DNA from 4 places in the Arthrobacter ginkgonis genome. Region 4 is predicted to be linked to each of the others. Evidence: riboswitches for the same ligand, from Rfam matches in the RefSeq annotation. Region 4 holds a riboswitch; each other region holds the start of a gene.
The links. Region 4 has a riboswitch for S-adenosylmethionine ahead of ABD912_RS16775 (bifunctional o-acetylhomoserine/o-acetylserine sulfhydrylase). Riboswitches for the same ligand answer to the same signal wherever they lie in the genome.
Positions count from the first base shown of each region.

Region 1 (4,203 bases), on a different contig from region 4:
TCGCGCGGGCGTGACGGGGGTCCAGGGGCATGGTGTCTTTCCTTGGGGGTTTCCGGGCCGGAGTGGAGGTCGCGGGGCGCCCCGCGCTGTGTGAATCTCCACCGGGGACCAAGCGGGCGGGGCAGCTCGGATAGGCCGACGGCGGGGTGGATAGGTCGACGGCGGGCCAACCGGCCGCCGGGTCTCCGTCAATTTTCGAGGGTCCAGGACCGCCCCGGCAATCGATGAACGCAGCCGATGCGGGCCATAGGATGTGTGGATGCACAATCCGGACGCGATGAGCCGGCGCGTGGCGCTGCTCTGCCTGGCCGACCTGGACGCCATCTCGCAGCGGTACGTGGCCGAGGTTCGGCGCCTGCCGGGCTACCTCACCACGGTGGTCGGGGACGAGGAGCTGTACCGGACGGCCCGGCAGATGCTGGGCACGGTGTTCCGGCTGATCGCCGGAGAGTCGACCGCCGAGGAACTGGCGCGGGTGTCCGCGGAGGTGGGCAGGCGCCGTGCGACCCAAGGCGTGCCGCTGGATTCGCTCCTGCGCGCGGTCCGGATGGATTTCCGCTTCCTGTGGGAGGCGATGGGCGCCTACGTGGACGACGCGGACAGGGCGGAGTTCTCCGCCGAAGTGGTGGCCATCTGGGAAACCGTGGAGACACACACCGTCAACGTCCATGCCGGCTACATGGACGAGGTGGCCCGGACCAACCGCGAGGTGGAACTGGAGCGCGCCTTCCTCCTGCGGCACCTGCTGGCCGGCACCGGCGACGCCCGGCTTCGCGCCGAGGCCGCCGACGCGCTGGGACTGCGGATCGACGGGACCTTCGTGGTGGCCGCCGGGTGCCCCGACCACGCCCGGCGCTTCCGTGACCTGATGACCGAGCACCTGCCCGGCACGCCGCTGGACACCCTGGACGGCATCGAGTTCTGCATCATCGACGCCTCGGCCGGGCTCGATCCGAAGCTGGTGGCGGCGCTTGCGGCCATGCCCGCGGGCATCTCGCCGCCGGCCCGCGGAGTGGACCAGCTGCCGGCGATGTGGACCGTGGCCTGCGAGCTGGGACGGCTGGTCGAATCGGCGGCCGCGGCCGCGACCCTCGACCGCTCCTGGGACCGGCTGATGGCGCTCCGGCTGGGACCGGTGGCCGAATCCTTTGCCCGCGAACGGCTGGCCCCGCTCGAGGGCCTGGCCCGGCACGACCGGGAGAATCTCCTGGAAGCCGTGCGGGTGTTCGCCGGGAACGGGTCCGTCACCGACACCGCAGCCGCGCTTTACTGCCACCGCAACACCGTGCTGAACCGGTTGCGCCGCTTCACGCAGCTCACCGGCCTCGATCCCGCCGTGCCGCGGCAGGCGGCCCTGATCCAGTTGGCAGTCGCCGCCGATGCGCCGCCCGGCGCGGACTAGGTTGGCGAGGACTGGGTTGGCGCGGACCAGGTTGGCGCGGTTTAGGTCACGGGAGGATGGGGCATGAGGGCGGCGGCCAGGCCCACGACGTTGGCCAACACCGCAACGGCGAGCAGCACCCACCCAGCGGTGCGGATGGGGCGCGAGCGGTCCGGGGGCTCGTGGGTGAGCCAGACGTGCCAGTCCGGGTCCTGGTGGTAGATGGTGATCGTGCTGCCCGGGGGTGCGGCGTCGCCGGTGAGCAGGCCGGAGACCGCGGTCCCGTCCGGGGCGGTCCATACGGCGCAGGGCTGGCCTTCCAGGATGCGGACCTCCGCGGGGGAGGGGCGCCAGTGGCGGTAGTGCCGGCGCAGGATCCACGCCGTCACCAGCAGGGCGATTGCGGGCACGCCAGCGGCCCAGCCGACCATCTCCAGGGCCGGACCGATCGTCTCCAGCATCTCCCGCATCAAGGCTAAGTGTAGGCGGCGAGGGTCCCGCACCGAGCGAAGCGAGGTGTGGGAGCCGCCGAAACGGTAGGCGGCGAGGGTCCCGCACCGAGCGAAGCGAGGTGTGGGAGCCGCCGAAACGGTAGGCGGCGAGGGAGCCGCTCTCAATTTGCATGCCCGTGCGTCGTTTGCGGGCGACGCGTCGTCATGCACCCGACGCAACGGCATGCACGCCGCGCTATTTAGTGCGGGCCGAAGGAAAGCGCACTTTTGTGTCGGTTTAAGACTATTCATTTCACCGCGCGGCGCGATTGGTTTGCCCGATCGAAGGAAATGCGGTCATGATTGACGTCATGGAGGCCGCAGGGCCGACACATTTCGCAACACCTACCTGCAAGACCATCCAGAGCGGCTAAGAGACCTGGCTCAGTGACGCCGCAGCAACCGCCCTTCGGGGGACGGTGCTAATGCCAGGACCGATGGAGAAGCCCTCGCCGACGAGCCTTCCGGTCCGATTCACCGCGCCGTTGCGCGCTTTTTCGGGCGGCGGGCACGGCAGCCTCTTCCTCGGGACGACCTGAGGAGGCCACATGATCAGCATCCGGGACGTCTCGACGGTCTTCACGACCGCGGGACAGAACTTCACGGCCGTGGACGCCGTGTCCCTGGAGATCCCGCGCGGGTCCATCCAGGGCATCATCGGGTTCTCCGGTGCCGGCAAGTCCACGCTGCTGCGCAACATCAACCTGCTTGAGCGTCCCACCTCCGGCAGCGTCGTCGTCGACGGCACCGACCTCACCGCGCTCGGCGACGAGGAACTGCGCCGCGAGCGCCACCAGATCGGCATGATCTTCCAGCACTTCAACCTGCTGAACAACCGCACGGCCCTGCAGAACGTGGAGCTGAGCCTGAAGTTCGCCGGCGTGGGCAAGAAGGACCGCCGCCGCCGTGCGCAGGAGGCCCTGGAGATCGTGGACCTCGCCGACAAGGCCTCGTCCTACCCGGGCCGGCTCTCCGGCGGGCAGAAGCAGCGCGTCGCGATCGCCCGCGCGCTGGCGACCGAGCCGAAGGTGCTGCTCTGCGACGAGCCGACCTCCGCCGTCGACCCGCGCACCACCGCCTCGGTGCTCCAGTACCTCTCCGACATCAACGCCCAGCTGGGCATCACCACGGTGATCGTCACCCACGAGATGAACGTCATCAAGGCCATCGCGGACAACGTGGCCGTGATGGAGGACGGCGCCCTCGTGGAGCAGTTCGACCTCGCCGAACTGGAGCGCCCCGGCTTCAGCCCGGCCACCCAGATCGGCCGCTACCTGATCAGCGACGAAATCGCCCTCGAACGCCGCCAGCGCGTCCAGCCGAAGGAGACCTCCCTTGTCTAACGTGTCCGTCGCGGCCGCCCTCCCCGCCAACGGCGCCACCGCCTTCGACCTGAACCGCGTCGTCGAACTGCTGCCGGAGATCGCCGTGGCGATGGGGCAGACCTTTGCCATGCTGCTGGTCGCCATCCCGCTGGCCGTGCTGGTCGGCACCCCGTTGGGCATCTGGCTCTACTCCATGTCCCCGGTGGGGCTCAAGCCGCGCCCGAAGCTGCACAAGGTCGTGGACGGGCTGGTGAACACCATGCGTTCGTTCCCGTTCCTGATCCTGCTGATCGCGATCATCCCGATCACCCGCTTCATCGTCGGCACCACCATCGGCACGGCCGCGGTGATCGTGCCGCTGACCATCAACGCCATCCCGTACTTCGCCCGCTTCGTCGAGCAGAACCTCACCCAGCTCGGCGGCGGCGTCGTCGAGGCGGCCCGCGCGATGGGAGCCACCCGCGGCCAGATCGTGCGCGACGTGCTGCTGGTCGAGGCCAAGCCCGCGCTGGTCGGATCGATCACCATCATGACCGTCAGCTTCATCAGCTACTCCGCCATGGCGGGCCTGGTGGGCGGCGGCGGCATCGGCGACTTCGCCATCCGCTACGGGTACTACCGCTACGAGACCGGCGTGATGTTCCTGGCGATCATCCTGATGATCGTGCTGGTCCAGGCCGTCCAAATCGGCGGCACCCGGCTGGCCCGCCGCTTCGACAAGCGCCGCTAAGCGCGGGGCAGCCGGGTCCCCTGCGCGGCACGACGCCGGCGCCCGCTGGCGCGCCCCGCCCCACCTTCCGCACCACCTTCGTCCTAGGAGCACCATGCCCACCACCGCGACCGGCCGTCCGCGCCTGCTGCTCAGCGCGTTCCTGATGAACACCACCAGCCACATCCTCGGTGGCCAGTGGCGCCATCCGGAGGCCCAGCAGCACCGCTTCAACGAGCTCTCGCTGTGGACGGACCTGGCCCGCCAGCTCGAGGACGCCAAGTTCGACGCCATGTT
Region 1 covers NZ_BAABEO010000006.1:154,229-158,431, forward strand. The annotation lists gene ABD912_RS02210 (ArgE/DapE family deacylase) at 1-31, opposite strand, end outside; gene ABD912_RS02215 (PucR family transcriptional regulator) at 260-1,402, shown strand; gene ABD912_RS02220 (hypothetical protein) at 1,444-1,851, opposite strand; SAM riboswitch class I at 2,227-2,316, shown strand; gene ABD912_RS02225 (methionine ABC transporter ATP-binding protein) at 2,421-3,215, shown strand; gene ABD912_RS02230 (methionine ABC transporter permease) at 3,217-3,927, shown strand; gene ABD912_RS02235 (NtaA/DmoA family FMN-dependent monooxygenase) at 4,022-4,203, shown strand, end outside.
Region 1: linked by a shared signal. The riboswitch ahead of ABD912_RS02225 (methionine ABC transporter ATP-binding protein) and the one ahead of ABD912_RS16775 (bifunctional o-acetylhomoserine/o-acetylserine sulfhydrylase) in region 4 are both predicted to bind S-adenosylmethionine.

Region 2 (4,203 bases), on a different contig from region 4:
GCGTAATCGACGCCGTGGTTCCACACCACCGGGCCCCCGGCCATGTCCTCGATCTCCTTGTGGACGAACTGCGGGTTCGCCCAGGCGAAGCTGTCGGCGATGCGCTGCGCCTGATCCTCGAAGTCGTTCGCGCCGGGCGCCTCCGCACCGGAGGGCCACGCGGTGGCCTGCTCCAGCGCGCTGGCCAGCATCAGCCGGGCCGTGCCGGCGTCGTCCCCGCGGGCCTTCTCCACCAAGGCGGCGAGGGCGACGTCCTGCTGGTAGTCGGGGCCGTAGCTCGCCCCGGCGGGAATGTCGGGGAGGTTGTTGATGGCCAGCGGGGCCGCGGGGTCCACCAGCGTCTTCAGGGCCCACACCGCGTCGGCCTTGCTCAGCCAGGAACCGAGCACCCCCGCTCCGCCGCCGGCGAAGGCCAGCGCCCCGTCGAAAACGTCGGGGCGATGCTCGACGGACATGCGGGCCACGAAGCCACCCCGCGAGGCCCCGACGGCAATCGTCCTGGCGGGCTCCTCCGTTCCGGCCTCCATGAGTTCGCCGCGGGTGGCCACGAGGTCGTCCACGTACTTCTTGATCTCGTAGGCCGTCTGGTTCTGGGTGCGCTGAATGCCGCCGATGCCGTAGCCGTGGGAGAGGAACCACTCCCGCTTTTCCCCGGTCCACCGGTTGAAGTCCAGGTCCAGCACCAGGGTGCCGTTCCAGTCCTCCGGGGTCACCGCCTCATACACCACCTCGCCGGGCTCGTCCTGATGGAAAACCCCCTTGACCTGATGGGCTTCATCCTCGGCGGCCACGGCGGGTGCTGGCACCAGGGCCAGCGGCGTTGCCGCGAGGGCGACGGCGGCGGCGAGCGCGCGCAAGCGTGTAGGGCGTGGACGGTTCTTCATTGAATGCCTCCAACTCGTTTCCGGGCGGGGAGGAATGCGCCGCGGAAGGATTCCCAGCACAAAAGGACCTCACCGCGAAAAGATCGTCAGTGCGGAAGGAATGGCTTCGGCGCGGAAAGATTCGCGGCGGGCGGCAAGGGCGCCGACTTGGAGCCGCCCCTTGCCGGCCCGCCGTGAACCGCGCACCCCGCACGTTGAGTATCTTCAAATTTGAGACGATCGTCAATGCTTTTTAATACATGCCCGTCCCGGGATGGCCACGAAAAAGCCGGCGGTCCCGGCCTGTGGAGGGGCAGGAACCGCCGGCTATCGAGGGCTGCCTACTGTCTTGGCATGAGCGCGCGCGGGCGGACGTCCCGGCCCCGGGCGTCCCAGTCCAGTTCCAGGACCTGGCCGTTCTCCACGTGCGGGTGGCTGCCGCCGAGCACCGCATTCAGCGTCAGGCGGATGATCGTGCCGTGGGCGACCACCACGATCCGCCGTCCGGGGTACTCGGCCGCCAGGCGGTCAATGGCGCCCACTCCGCGCGCCGCCACGGAGGCCTCTGGTTCCCCCGTGGCCAGCAGGGCGTCGATCTGGGGCCGGGGAAGCCCCTGCACAATGCGGCCCTCACCCGCGCCGTAGTTCCGCTCCACCAGATCGGGCAGCCGGAGGGACGGCTGAAGCCCGATCAGCGCTCCGATGATGTCCGCGCTCTCGGCGGCGCGATGGAGCGTCGAGGAGACCAGCAGGTCCCACCGTCCGCGTCCCAGCGCCAGGCCGGCTTCCCGCGCCTGTCCCCGGCCGGCGTCGTTCAGCGGGATGTCCCTGCTGCCCTGCAACCGCCCTTGGGCGTTCCAGTCCGTTTCCCCGTGCCTGACAAAAGCGATCCGTGCCTGCATGCGCCCAAGTCTAGGCGGCGAGGGACCCGCGCCGAGCGGAGCGAGGTGTGGGAGCCACCTGGACGCTATGAGCCGAGGGCCCCGATCCGAGCGCCAGCGAGGATTGGGAGGCTCATGGACGCTAGGCGGCGAGGGACCCGCGCCGAGCGGAGCGAGGTGTGGGAGCAGTCTGAACGATAACGGGGGACCGCCGCCGGATCTTCGGTCAGATCGCGGCCACGCGCAACGGTGGTCAACATTCTTTGATCGGGGGGCCGGTTTTTGGGAGGATGGTTCGGTCCATCCCGAGTGGCTGAGAGATCTGGCTCCCTGACGCCGCAGCAACCTTCCGGACGCCGCCGGAAAGGTGCTACCGCCAGAAACGATGGGGAAGGCGCGAGCTTTTCTTCGGCCGTGGTGGCGCCGGATCCCCCGGTGCCGTGGGCCGCCGTTGTCCGCCGCAACGGCACCGGAATCAACATCGACCTACCTCCCCGCCACCAACCTTGAAGGAGCCCCCGCCTCATGGCAGAACACCAGTTCGGCTTCCGCACGCGCGCCCTCCACGCCGGGGGCACCCCCGACGCCGAACACGGCGCCCGCGCGGTCCCGATCTACCAGACCTCGTCGTTCGTCTTCAAGGACACTGACGACGCCGCCAACCTGTTCGCCCTGCAGAAGTACGGCAACATCTACTCGCGCATCGGCAACCCCACCGTGGCGGCCTTCGAGGAGCGCATCGCCTCCCTGGAGGGCGGCATCGGCGCCGTCGCCACCGCTTCCGGCATGGCCGCGGAGTTCCTCGTGTTCGCCGCGCTGGCTGGGGCCGGGGACCACATCGTCGCCTCCTCCAAGCTGTACGGAGGAACCATCACGCAGCTGGACGTGACGCTGCGCCGCTTCGGCGTCGACACCACCTTCATCGACTCGACGGACCCGGCCGACTACAAGGCCGCGATCCGCGAGAACACGAAGGCCGTGTACACCGAGATCGTGGCCAACCCCTCCGGCGACGTCGCCGATCTCCGGGGCCTGGCCGCCGTCGCGAACGAGGCCGGCGTTCCGCTGGTCGTGGACTCCACTCTGACCCCGCCATACCTGATCCGCCCGATCGAGCACGGGGCGGACATCGTCATCCACTCCGCCACCAAGTTCCTCGGCGGCCACGGCACCACCCTGGGCGGCGTCATCGTTGAATCCGGCACCTTCAACTGGGGCAACGGCAAGTTCCCGCAGATGACCGAGCCGGTGCCCAGCTACGGCAACGTCTCTTGGTGGGGCAACTTCGGCGAGTACGGCTTCCTGACCAAGCTGCGCTCGGAGCAGCTGCGCGACATCGGCCCGTCGCTGCCGGCGCAGTCCGCGTTCCAGCTGCTGATCGGCGTCGAGACCCTGCCCCAGCGCATGGACGCCCACCTGGACAACGCCCAGAAGGTCGCCGAATGGCTGGACCAGGACGAGCGCGTCACCTACGTGAACTTCGCCGGCCTGCCCACGCACCCGCACCACGAGCGCGCCAAGGAGCTGCTCCCGCTGGGCGTCGGCTCCGTGTTCAGCTTCGGCGTCAAGGGCGGCCGCGCCGCCGGCGCCAAGTTCATCGAGGCGCTGCAGCTGGCCAGCCACCTGGCCAACATCGGCGACGCCCGCACGCTGGTCCTGCACCCGGCGTCCACCACCCACCAGCAGCTCACGGCCGACCAACTGGTCGCCGGCGGCGTTCCGGAGGACCTGATCCGCCTCTCCGTGGGCCTGGAGGACCTCGAGGACATCCTGTGGGACCTGGACCAGGCGCTCACCGCCTCCCAGCAGGCCGGCGCCGAGCACGGCCCCAGCCGAGACCACGAGGACCACGTCTTCAGCACCACCGAATTCGCGGCGCCGACCTACGACGGCGAGGCCTGCACCATCCCCGCGGCCCGCGCCAAGGTGACGGAGCCGGGCACCCGGGTGGTCGAATCCGTTGAGGAATCCATTGCAGCCGAGGAAGGGGCCTCCAAGTGACCGCCACCGCAGAGCGCACCTGGGTGGGCCCGTCGGCCCCCGAACGCCTGGACATCCTGCGCAACACCACCTCGATCGCGATCGTGGGCGCCTCGGACAAGCCGTCCCGCGCGTCCTACTTCGTGGCGACCTACCTGCTCTCCTCCACCCGGTTCAAGGTCTACTTCGTGAACCCCGTGGTGGACACGATCCTGGGCCAGCCGGTCTACAAGTCCCTGGCGGACCTGCCGGAGGTGCCGGACTTGGTCGAGGTCTTCCGCAAGCACGACGACCTGCCCGGCGTCCTGGACGAGGCCATCGCGGTGGGCTCCAAGACCATCTGGCTGCAGCTGGGCTCCTGGCACGAGGGCGTCGCCGAGAAGGGCGAGGCCGCGGGCCTGAACGTGGTCATGGACCGCTGCGTGAAGATCGAGCACGCACGCTTCCACGGCGGCCTGCACCTGGCCGGCTTCAACACC
Region 2 covers NZ_BAABEO010000006.1:102,680-106,882, reverse strand. The annotation lists gene ABD912_RS02025 (prolyl oligopeptidase family serine peptidase) at 1-884, opposite strand, end outside; gene ABD912_RS02020 (histidine phosphatase family protein) at 1,205-1,765, opposite strand; SAM riboswitch class I at 2,042-2,136, shown strand; gene ABD912_RS02015 (O-acetylhomoserine aminocarboxypropyltransferase/cysteine synthase family protein) at 2,270-3,745, shown strand; gene ABD912_RS02010 (CoA-binding protein) at 3,742-4,203, shown strand, end outside.
Region 2: linked by a shared signal. The riboswitch ahead of ABD912_RS02015 (O-acetylhomoserine aminocarboxypropyltransferase/cysteine synthase family protein) and the one ahead of ABD912_RS16775 (bifunctional o-acetylhomoserine/o-acetylserine sulfhydrylase) in region 4 are both predicted to bind S-adenosylmethionine.

Region 3 (4,203 bases), on a different contig from region 4:
TGAAGCGATCCGGCGGTGCCATAGCCGGTGGTGACCAGCAGCGCGGGGCGGGTGCCGGCGGCGGCCGGGGTCCCGGCGTCGTTCGCGGAGACGACCGGGGCGTTGGCCAGTTCGAGGTAAACGCGCTCGGCGACGCCGCCCGGGGCGATCAGCGCGGCCCCGCGGTCGGTCGCCAGCGCGGGCTCGTCGAGCTGGACCCACTCGGCGCCGGCCGCGGCGAGCTGGGCGAGGATGCCCTGGTAGGCGGCCACGGCGTCGTCGATGCGGGAGAGCGGGTCGAAGCCTTCCGGCGCGCCGTCCTCCGGCTTGGCCAGCAGCAGGTAGGTGATCGGGCCCACGAGGACCGGGCGCAGCGTGGAGCCGGCGGCGCGGTGGCGGCGGACGATGCCGGCCAGGCGGTGCGCGACGGCCCGCAGCGGGGTGTCCGGGCCGATCTCCGGGACCAGGTAGTGGTAGTTGGTGTCGAACCACTTGGTCAGCTCCAGCGGCGGGCGCTGCCCGTCGCCGCGGGCCAGCGTGAAGTAGCCGGCCAGGTCCACGGCCCCGTCCTCGACGGCGAGGTCGGCGAAGCGGGCCGGGAGCGCGCCGAGGGCGGCGGTGGCATCAAGCACCTGGTCGTAGAGGGCGAAGTCGGCCGGGATCGAGGAGTCGGCGCGGTTCAGGCCCAGCTGCTCCAGGCGGGCGACGGTCGCGTCCTGCAGGGTTGCGGCGACGCTTTCCAGGCCGTCCTCGTCGAGGGTGCCGGCCCAGTGGGATTCCACGGCCCGCTTGAGTTCGCGGTTCGGGCCCAGGCGGGGGTAGCCGAGGATGGTGGCGGCGGGGAAGGTGTTGGCGGTGGTCACGGTGTGCTCCTGCTTCTCGGTGTGCTGGGGGTTCTCAGCGGGGTGGGGGTTGTTTTGGTGGTTCGGGTGGTCTTGGTGGTTGTCGGGGCCGGCGGTGCTCATACGGCGGCACTCATCGGGCGGCACTGAGCGGTCTGTCGGCCGGCTGGAGGTCCAGCTGGCCGGTGTCCAGCGGCACCGCGCGGGTGCCGGGCAGGCCCACGGCTTCGATCACGTCGAGCGAGCCGCGGTGGTCGTTGAAGGTGTACAGGTGCAGGCCCGGCGCCCCGGCGGCCAGGGCGGCGCGCCCCAGGCCGGCCGCGTGGTCCACGCCGATGCGGTGGCGTTCGGCGTCGCTGGAGGCCGTTTCCAGGCGGTGCAGCAGCTCGCGCTCGGCCGGAAGCCCGGTGAGGACGGAGAGCCGGCGCAGCCGTGCCACGCTGGAGACCGGGATGATGCCCGGGATGATCGGGATCGTGACTCCGGCCTTGCGGGCCGCCTCGACCAGCCGCTCGTAGTCGCCGGCCTGGAAGTAGACCTGGGTGATCGCGAAGTTCGCGCCGGAACGCTCCTTGGAGAGCAGCACCTCGACGTCGTGCTGGAAGCTCGGCGATTCCGGGTGGCGGTGCGCGTAGGCCGCGACGCCGACCGCCAGCCGTCCGCCGGCCAGCGCTGCGCTGTGCCGCCGCTCCACGTCGCGGATCAGCTCCACGAGGTAGCGGGCGAACGGCAGTTCGCCACGGAACGCCTCCGGATCCTGGGGCAGGTCACCGCGCAGGGCCAGCACCCCGCGCACGCCCAGGGACAGGAAGTAGCGGACCAGCAGGTCCAGGCTTTCGCGGGTCTCCCCCACGCAGCACAGATGGGCCAGCGGGCGCAACCTGGTGTTCTCGGTCAGGTGCCGGATCAGTTCCACGGAGGCCCTCCGGCGCTCCGGGGTGCCGTTGTAGGTGACGGACACGTAGTCGGGCCGGGAGGCCTCCAGCGCGGCCACGGTTTCCAGCACCGAGTCGCTGGCGTCACGGTGCACCGGCGGATACAACTCGTAGGACAACGACGGCGGTGCCGCCGTGGTGGGGGGTGGTGCCATGACTCTCCTCGTCGGTTTGAACGAGGGAGCGCATCGGCTAGCAAGCCCGGAAAATCAGCCGAAATCCCGAGCCGCGGCACGCCGAGGCCTCGAGGTGGTTTCGCTGATGCGTCTCCATCGCTTCTGGCGGTAGCACCGTTCCGAAGGACCCGCGAGGGGTGCCATCGGATGGTTGCTGCGGCGTCATCGATCCAGATCTCTCGGCCGCTCTTGATGGTTTGGTTCGACTATCTAAAACCGGAATCGGTGCCCCGTGCAAGCGCTCCGCGCCGAAACTGTCATGGAGCCTTTTATGACGAAACATGACGCCGAAAACGCCGCGCGGCGCGCTCCCAGCCCCGGTTCGGGAGCCGAAAACGCGCCGTGCGGCGTCTCGGGACGACATGTTTCGCGTCTGCCCCTTATTGCGTTTGGCCAAAGGACCGTGTGCCCCTTCTGCGTTTCACCAAAGGACGATGTCGGGTTTGGCGCCCAAACCCGACATCGTCCTTTGGTGAAACGCGTACCGGGAGCAGGAAGCCTTGGCGAAACCGGATCGTCCCGGCCAGGACCAGCCCCCGGCCCCTTCTCGGGGAGGGCTAGTCGCCCAGCCCCGGGGGGTTCAGCTCGGACTCGGCGATCCCTTCGTCGGCCAGGCCCCAGCGCTCGAGGACGCTGGCGTAGGTGCCGTTTTCGATGAGGTGGTTGATGCCGGCCTGTGCGGCTTCGGCCAGGCCGGAGCCCTTCTTCACCGTCACGGCGATGTTGGCCTTCTCCGGCCACCCGCCGGCGATGAGGCCCACCTGCTTGCTCTTGCCGTCCTGCGCGGCCTTGTACGCGGAGGTCGCGTTCGGCCCGAAGGTCGCGTCGGCCCGTCCGGACTGCAGCGCCAGCGAGGAGGCGGAGTCGTCGTCGTAGTACTGGAACTCGATCGGCTTCAGGCCGTTCTTCTTGTTCTCCGCGTCCCAGTCCAGCAGGATCTTCTCCTGGTTGGTCCCGGAGCCGACGATGATGCGCAGCCCGGCGACGTCCTCCGCCTTCTCCAGGCCGGTGATCGCCGAATCGCTCTTGACGTAGAAGCCCAGCTTGTCTTCGCGGTAGCTGGCGAAGTCGAACTTGTCCTTGCGTTCCTTGGTCACGGTGACGTTGGACAGGACGGCCTCATACTTGCCGGACTCCACGCCCAGCGGCCAGTCGGCCCACGCGACGTCGACGATCTCTGCCTCCAGGCCCAGCGAGTCGGCGAGCGCATGGGCGATGTCGACCTCGTTGCCCACGGGCGTCTTGTTGTCCGTGGCGTACACGGCCAACGGGGCGGCCCACGGGCTCACCGCGACGGTCAGCTTCCCGTCCGCGGACACCGATTCCGGGACCAGCGCCGCGGCCTCGGCCGACTTGTCCGAGGCGTAGCGCTGCTGGTCCGGGGAGAGGTCGAAGGCCTTGACATCCGACGCCGGGTTGGTGGCGGCGGAGGCTCCGGGGTCGGCGCAGCCGGCGAGGACGGCGGTCCCCAGGACGGAGACCAGCACGGCGGCGGGCAGGGCGGAACGGAGAGGGGATGTCATGGGGATGCCTTTCGATGGGGTGGCAGGTGGTGGGTGGTGCGGGCAGGCAAGCGGGGCTAGCGGGTGGCGGCCAGGGCGGCGGGCACCCCGTGGACTCGGGCGGCGAAGGGGTCCTCCGCCTCCCACAGGGTGGTCGGTGCCGCGGCCCGGACCGCCGGGATGACCTCGGCGGCGAAGCGTTCGAGGACCTCCAGCTGCTGGCCGAACGGCAGCGTGGTGGGCAGCGAGATCGCCTGGAGCGCGTGCCCGTACAGCGCGTGGTACTCCAGGATCTTCGCGGCCACGTCCTCCGGGCTGCCGACCAGGGACGGTCCCTCGGCGACGGCATGGTCGATGCTGCGGAACGGGGAGTTGTTGCCGGGCACGTCGCGGCCGGCGGTCAGGGCCTCGTAGACGGGGCCGAACTGCCGCTTGGCCTCGGCCGTGGTGTCCGCGAGGAAGATGCCGCCCGCCCCGGCGCCGGAAGCGATGTACCGGTGGGCGGGGTCGTGGCCGGCGGCGTCGTACCGTTCGGCGTAGTGGTCGATCAGCACCTTGTAGTTCTCGCGGGGCTGGATGGCGTTGGCGGTGAACAGCGGATCGCCCCAGTCGCCGGCCAGCGCCGCGGAGGCCAGGGAGGTCGCCGAGCCGTGCCACACGCGCGGCGCGCCCGCGTACGGCCGCGGCGTCGTCGTCGTCGGCTCCACCAGTGCCGGCCGGAACCGGCCCTCCCAGGTGACGCCCTCCTCCCGCCACAGCCGGCGCAGCA
Region 3 covers NZ_BAABEO010000008.1:840,776-844,978, forward strand. The annotation lists gene metE (5-methyltetrahydropteroyltriglutamate--homocysteine S-methyltransferase) at 1-944, opposite strand, end outside; gene ABD912_RS06465 (methylenetetrahydrofolate reductase) at 955-1,911, opposite strand; SAM riboswitch class I at 2,023-2,131, opposite strand; gene ABD912_RS06470 (ABC transporter substrate-binding protein) at 2,490-3,455, opposite strand; gene ABD912_RS06475 (LLM class flavin-dependent oxidoreductase) at 3,512-4,203, opposite strand, start outside.
Region 3: linked by a shared signal. The riboswitch ahead of ABD912_RS06465 (methylenetetrahydrofolate reductase) and the one ahead of ABD912_RS16775 (bifunctional o-acetylhomoserine/o-acetylserine sulfhydrylase) in region 4 are both predicted to bind S-adenosylmethionine.

Region 4 (4,203 bases):
CCTGGTAACGGCCGCGGTCGTAGCCGGCGGAGCCGAACGGGTCCTCGGTGTGCTGCGCCTGGCGCCCGAAGCGCACGTCCATCTCCGGTTCGGAGCGGTAGGTGATGTGTGCCAGGCGGCGGGCGATGCCGAGCCCCTGGACCGGCCCGGGCGCGGGCGTTCCGTCGGGGTCGGCGGCGCCGTAGTAGTCGCCGCCGCGGAACCCGGGGTCCAGCCGGATCGACTGGGTCTGGATCTGCGCGAACGCGATCTGCTCGGCGGTGGATTCGGCGCAGGCGGCGATGACCACGCAGTTGCGCACGCGGTCCGGGTACTCGGCGGCCCATTCGAGGGCGCGGGCCCCACCCATGGAGCCGCCGATCACGGTGTGCCACCGGCGGATTCCGAGGGCGTCGGCGAGGCGGGCCTCGACGCGGACGCCGTCGCGGATCGTGGTGAACGGGAAGCGGGAACCGAGCGGGCGCCCGGTCTCGTCGGGGGTGGACGGGCCGGTGGTGCCGTAGCAGCCGCCCAGGAGGTTCGGCGCGACGACGAAGAACCGGTCGGTGTCGATCGTCTTGCCGGGGCCCACAAAACCGTCCCACCAGCCCGCGGTGTCGCTGTCGCCGCGGGCCACGTGAGTGTCCCCGGTCAGGGCATGCTCCAGGAGGACGGCGTTGGACGCGTCCTGGTTGAGCTCGCCCCAGGTCTCGTACCCGATCACGATCTCCGGGAGGTGGCCCCCGGTCTCGAAGGTGTACGGACCTGTCCGGAATTGGCGGAGCACGCCGTCGGGCCCATGCCCGACGGCGTGCCGCCACCCGGATTGTCCGGAGGTTACGTCGAAATCGATGCTCACTTCACCGCCTGGAGGGCGGATCCCGATTCCTCGGCGGCCTTTCGGAAGCCGCCTTCGAGATCCGCAATGATGTCGTCAATGTGTTCGAGGCCCACCGCCAGGCGGACCAGGCCCGGGCTGACCCCGGCCGCTTCCCGCTCGGCCTCGGTCAGCTGGACGTGGGTGGTGGACCACGGGTGGATCACCAGGGAGCGCACGTCGCCGACGTTCGCCACGTGCGAGTGCAGCTCCAGGGCATCCACGAACGCCTGTCCCGCCGCGGCTCCGCCGTCGAGCACGAAGGCGATGATCGCGCCGGTGCCGCGCGGGCCGTACTTGCGGCCGCGCTCGAACCACGGGCTGGAAGGCAGGCCGGCGTAGGCCACCGAGCGCACCTGCGGGTGGGCCTCGAGCCATTCGGCGACCTTCTGGGCGTTGGCCACGTGGCGCTCCACCCGCAGGCTCAGGGTCTCGAGGCCCTGGCCGATCAGGAACGCGTTCAGGGGCGCCACGGAGGATCCGAAGTCACGCAGCAGGTGCACGCGGGCCTTGAGGATGTAGGAGAGGTTGGCGCCGAAGATGCCGTCCACGCCCAGGTCGCGGGCGAAGACCAGGCCGTTGTAGGACTCGTCAGGGGTGTTGAAGCCGGGGAAGCGCTCCGGGTCCTGCGCGTAGTCGAACTTGCCCGAGTCCACGATGACACCCGCGATCGCGGTGCCGTGGCCGCCGAGGTACTTGGTCGCCGAGTGCACCACGACGTCGGCGCCCCATTCGATCGGGCGGATCAGGTACGGGGTGGACAGGGTGTTGTCGACGATCAGCGGGACGCCGGCCTCGTGGGCCACGGCGCTGACGCCCTCGATGTCCAGCACGTCCTGGCGCGGATTGGAGACGACCTCGCCGAAGAACGCCTTGGTGTTCGGGCGCACGGCCGCACGCCACTGCTCCAGGTCGTCCGGGTCGGCCACGAAGGTGGTTTCGATGCCGAGCTTGCGCAGGCTGTGCTTGAGCAGATTCTGCGTCCCGCCGTACAGGCTGGGGCTGGCGACGATGTGGTCGCCGGCCTCGGCCACGTTCAGGATCGCGAAGGTGGTGGCGGCCTGGCCGGAGGCCAGCAGCAGCGCCCCGACGCCGCCCTCCAGGTCGGCGATGCGGTTCTCCACGGCCTCCTGCGTGGGGTTGCCGATGCGGGTGTAGATCGGTGCCAGCTCCTGCAGCCCGAAGCGGGCCGCCGCGCTTTCCGCGCTCGGGAACACGAAGGAGGTGGTCTGGTAGATCGGCAGTGCCCGCGCCCCGGTTGCCGCGTCGGGAACCTGCCCGGCGTGGATCTGGCGGGTTTCGAAGGACCAAGTGTTGCTAGACATGTTTCTTCCCCTCTGGCTAGGGGTCCCCCCGGGCTGCGCGGAAGCACGGACTGTGCCTCCGCCGGGGTGTGACCCGCGCTTGTCCCGTGTCCTGCTGGCACGGGGCCTGGTCTTCACCCGGGGCACCCCACCGCGAGTGGAGGGTTGCCGGCCAGCAAACCGGGGTTTAGCGCTGGCACTCATGACCTTGGTTCCAAGTCTTGCGAATCTTCCGCCGGTCCCGCAACTCCGTGTCCGCCTTTGTGACTTCCCGTGGCTCCGGCGGCGGCACCCGGCCCCAGCGCCCCGAGGCGCCGCAACCCCTTGTCAGGGGCACCTTAGGAGGACCTAAGTCGAGACGTGAATCACAAAGTGCCATGATGGGGCCATGATGAGGCTGGACCATGTTTCTTACGCTTGCGGTCCCGATGGGTTGGCCGCTACGGCCGCCCGCATCGGCGAGACCTTGGGGATCGAGTACGTAAAGGGGGGTGTCCATCCGCGCTTCGGCACTCGGAACGTCATTTTCCCGTTGCAGAACGGGCAGTACCTGGAGGTCGTCGAGGTGCTCAACCACCCGGCGTCGGACAAGGCCCCCTTCGGGCAGGCCGTGCGCGCCCGCTCCGAGCTGGGCGGCGGCTGGATGGGCTGGTGCGTCGCGGTGGACGACCTGCTGCCGTTCGAGGAGCGGCTGGGCCGCCAGGCGGTGCCGGGCAACCGCAAGTTCCCGGACGGGCGCGAACTGACCTGGCAGCAGATCGGCATCAACGGCCTGATCTCCGATCCTCAGGTCCCGTACATGCTGCGCTGGGACGACGGCACCGAGGACCTGCACCCGTCCAAGGCGCTGGATCCGGCGGGACGCATCTCCAAGATCACCATCGCCGGTTCCCGCGACCGGGTCCGGGACTGGCTGGGCCAGCCCGAGCAGTCCCCGGTGGGCGACGTCGAGGTCTCCTGGCAGTCCCCGAACGGGACCCCGGGTATCCTCTCCGTCACCTTCACCACCCCCAAGGGCGAGGTCGAGCTCTAGGCCGGGGGGCCTGCTCACCACACCACACGCACGCACCGCACCGCATAAAGGCACGACGGCGGCACCCACCCGGGTGCCGCCGTCGTTGTTCCGCTGGCGCGCCGTGCGGGGGCCCGCTTTCCCGCGCGGCACCCGCACTTACGCGTCAGGATTCCGCGCACACCCGCACTTACGCGTCACAATTCCGCGACTTCACAATTCGGCGAAGGGGACTCAGGTGCCCAGGCCGATGGCCGGGCCGAAGAGGGCGAAGCCGACGAACCCGGCCGCATCCAGCAGGGCGTGCGCGATCACCAGCGGCATCACCCGCCGGGTTTTCAGGTACACCCAGCCGAACACCAGGCCCATGACGAAGTTGCCGATGAACGGGCCCACCCCCTGGTAGAGGTGGTAGCTGCCGCGCAGCACCGCGCTGGCCAGCAGCACCTGCCAGGTCCCCCAGCCGAGGCGGGGCAGGCGCTCGAACAGGTAGCCGATCACGATCACCTCTTCGACGATCCCGTGGCGCACGGCCGAGAGCAGCAGGACCGGCACCGTCCACCAGTACGGGTCAAGCGCGGCCGGCACGATCGCCGTGGTCACGCCCAGCGCGCGCCCGGCCGCGTACACGCCCAGCGTCCCCAGCCCCATCGCCGCGAACAGCCCGAAGCCCAGCCCGGCGTCCCGCCACGGGCGGCGGGCATCGAACCCGATCCTGCGGAACGGGTTGCCGCCGGGGACCTGCCAGAGCAGGAAGAACACCAGGGCCACCGGCACCAGGGCGAAGAAGATGTCCAGCAGCTGGTAGGTCAGGTCGAAGTACTCGCGGGCACTGAGGCTGTTGTTCAGCGTGGTGGTTTGCCCGGCCAGCGGGGCGCGGGTGGCCTTGTCCAGCAGGTTCACCACCGAGTACACCGCGGACTTGCCCAGCGACAGGCCCAGCACCAGTCCGATCTCGATCCACAGGTACCGCCGCGGCTGGGACACGGACGGCGGCACCGGCCAGTCCGCGGGCGAGGGCCGGGGCACGG
Region 4 covers NZ_BAABEO010000023.1:123,964-128,166, reverse strand. The annotation lists gene metX (homoserine O-acetyltransferase MetX) at 1-832, opposite strand, end outside; gene ABD912_RS16775 (bifunctional o-acetylhomoserine/o-acetylserine sulfhydrylase) at 835-2,181, opposite strand; SAM riboswitch class IV at 2,252-2,368, opposite strand; gene ABD912_RS16770 (VOC family protein) at 2,549-3,193, shown strand; gene ABD912_RS16765 (CPBP family intramembrane glutamic endopeptidase) at 3,407-4,203, opposite strand, start outside.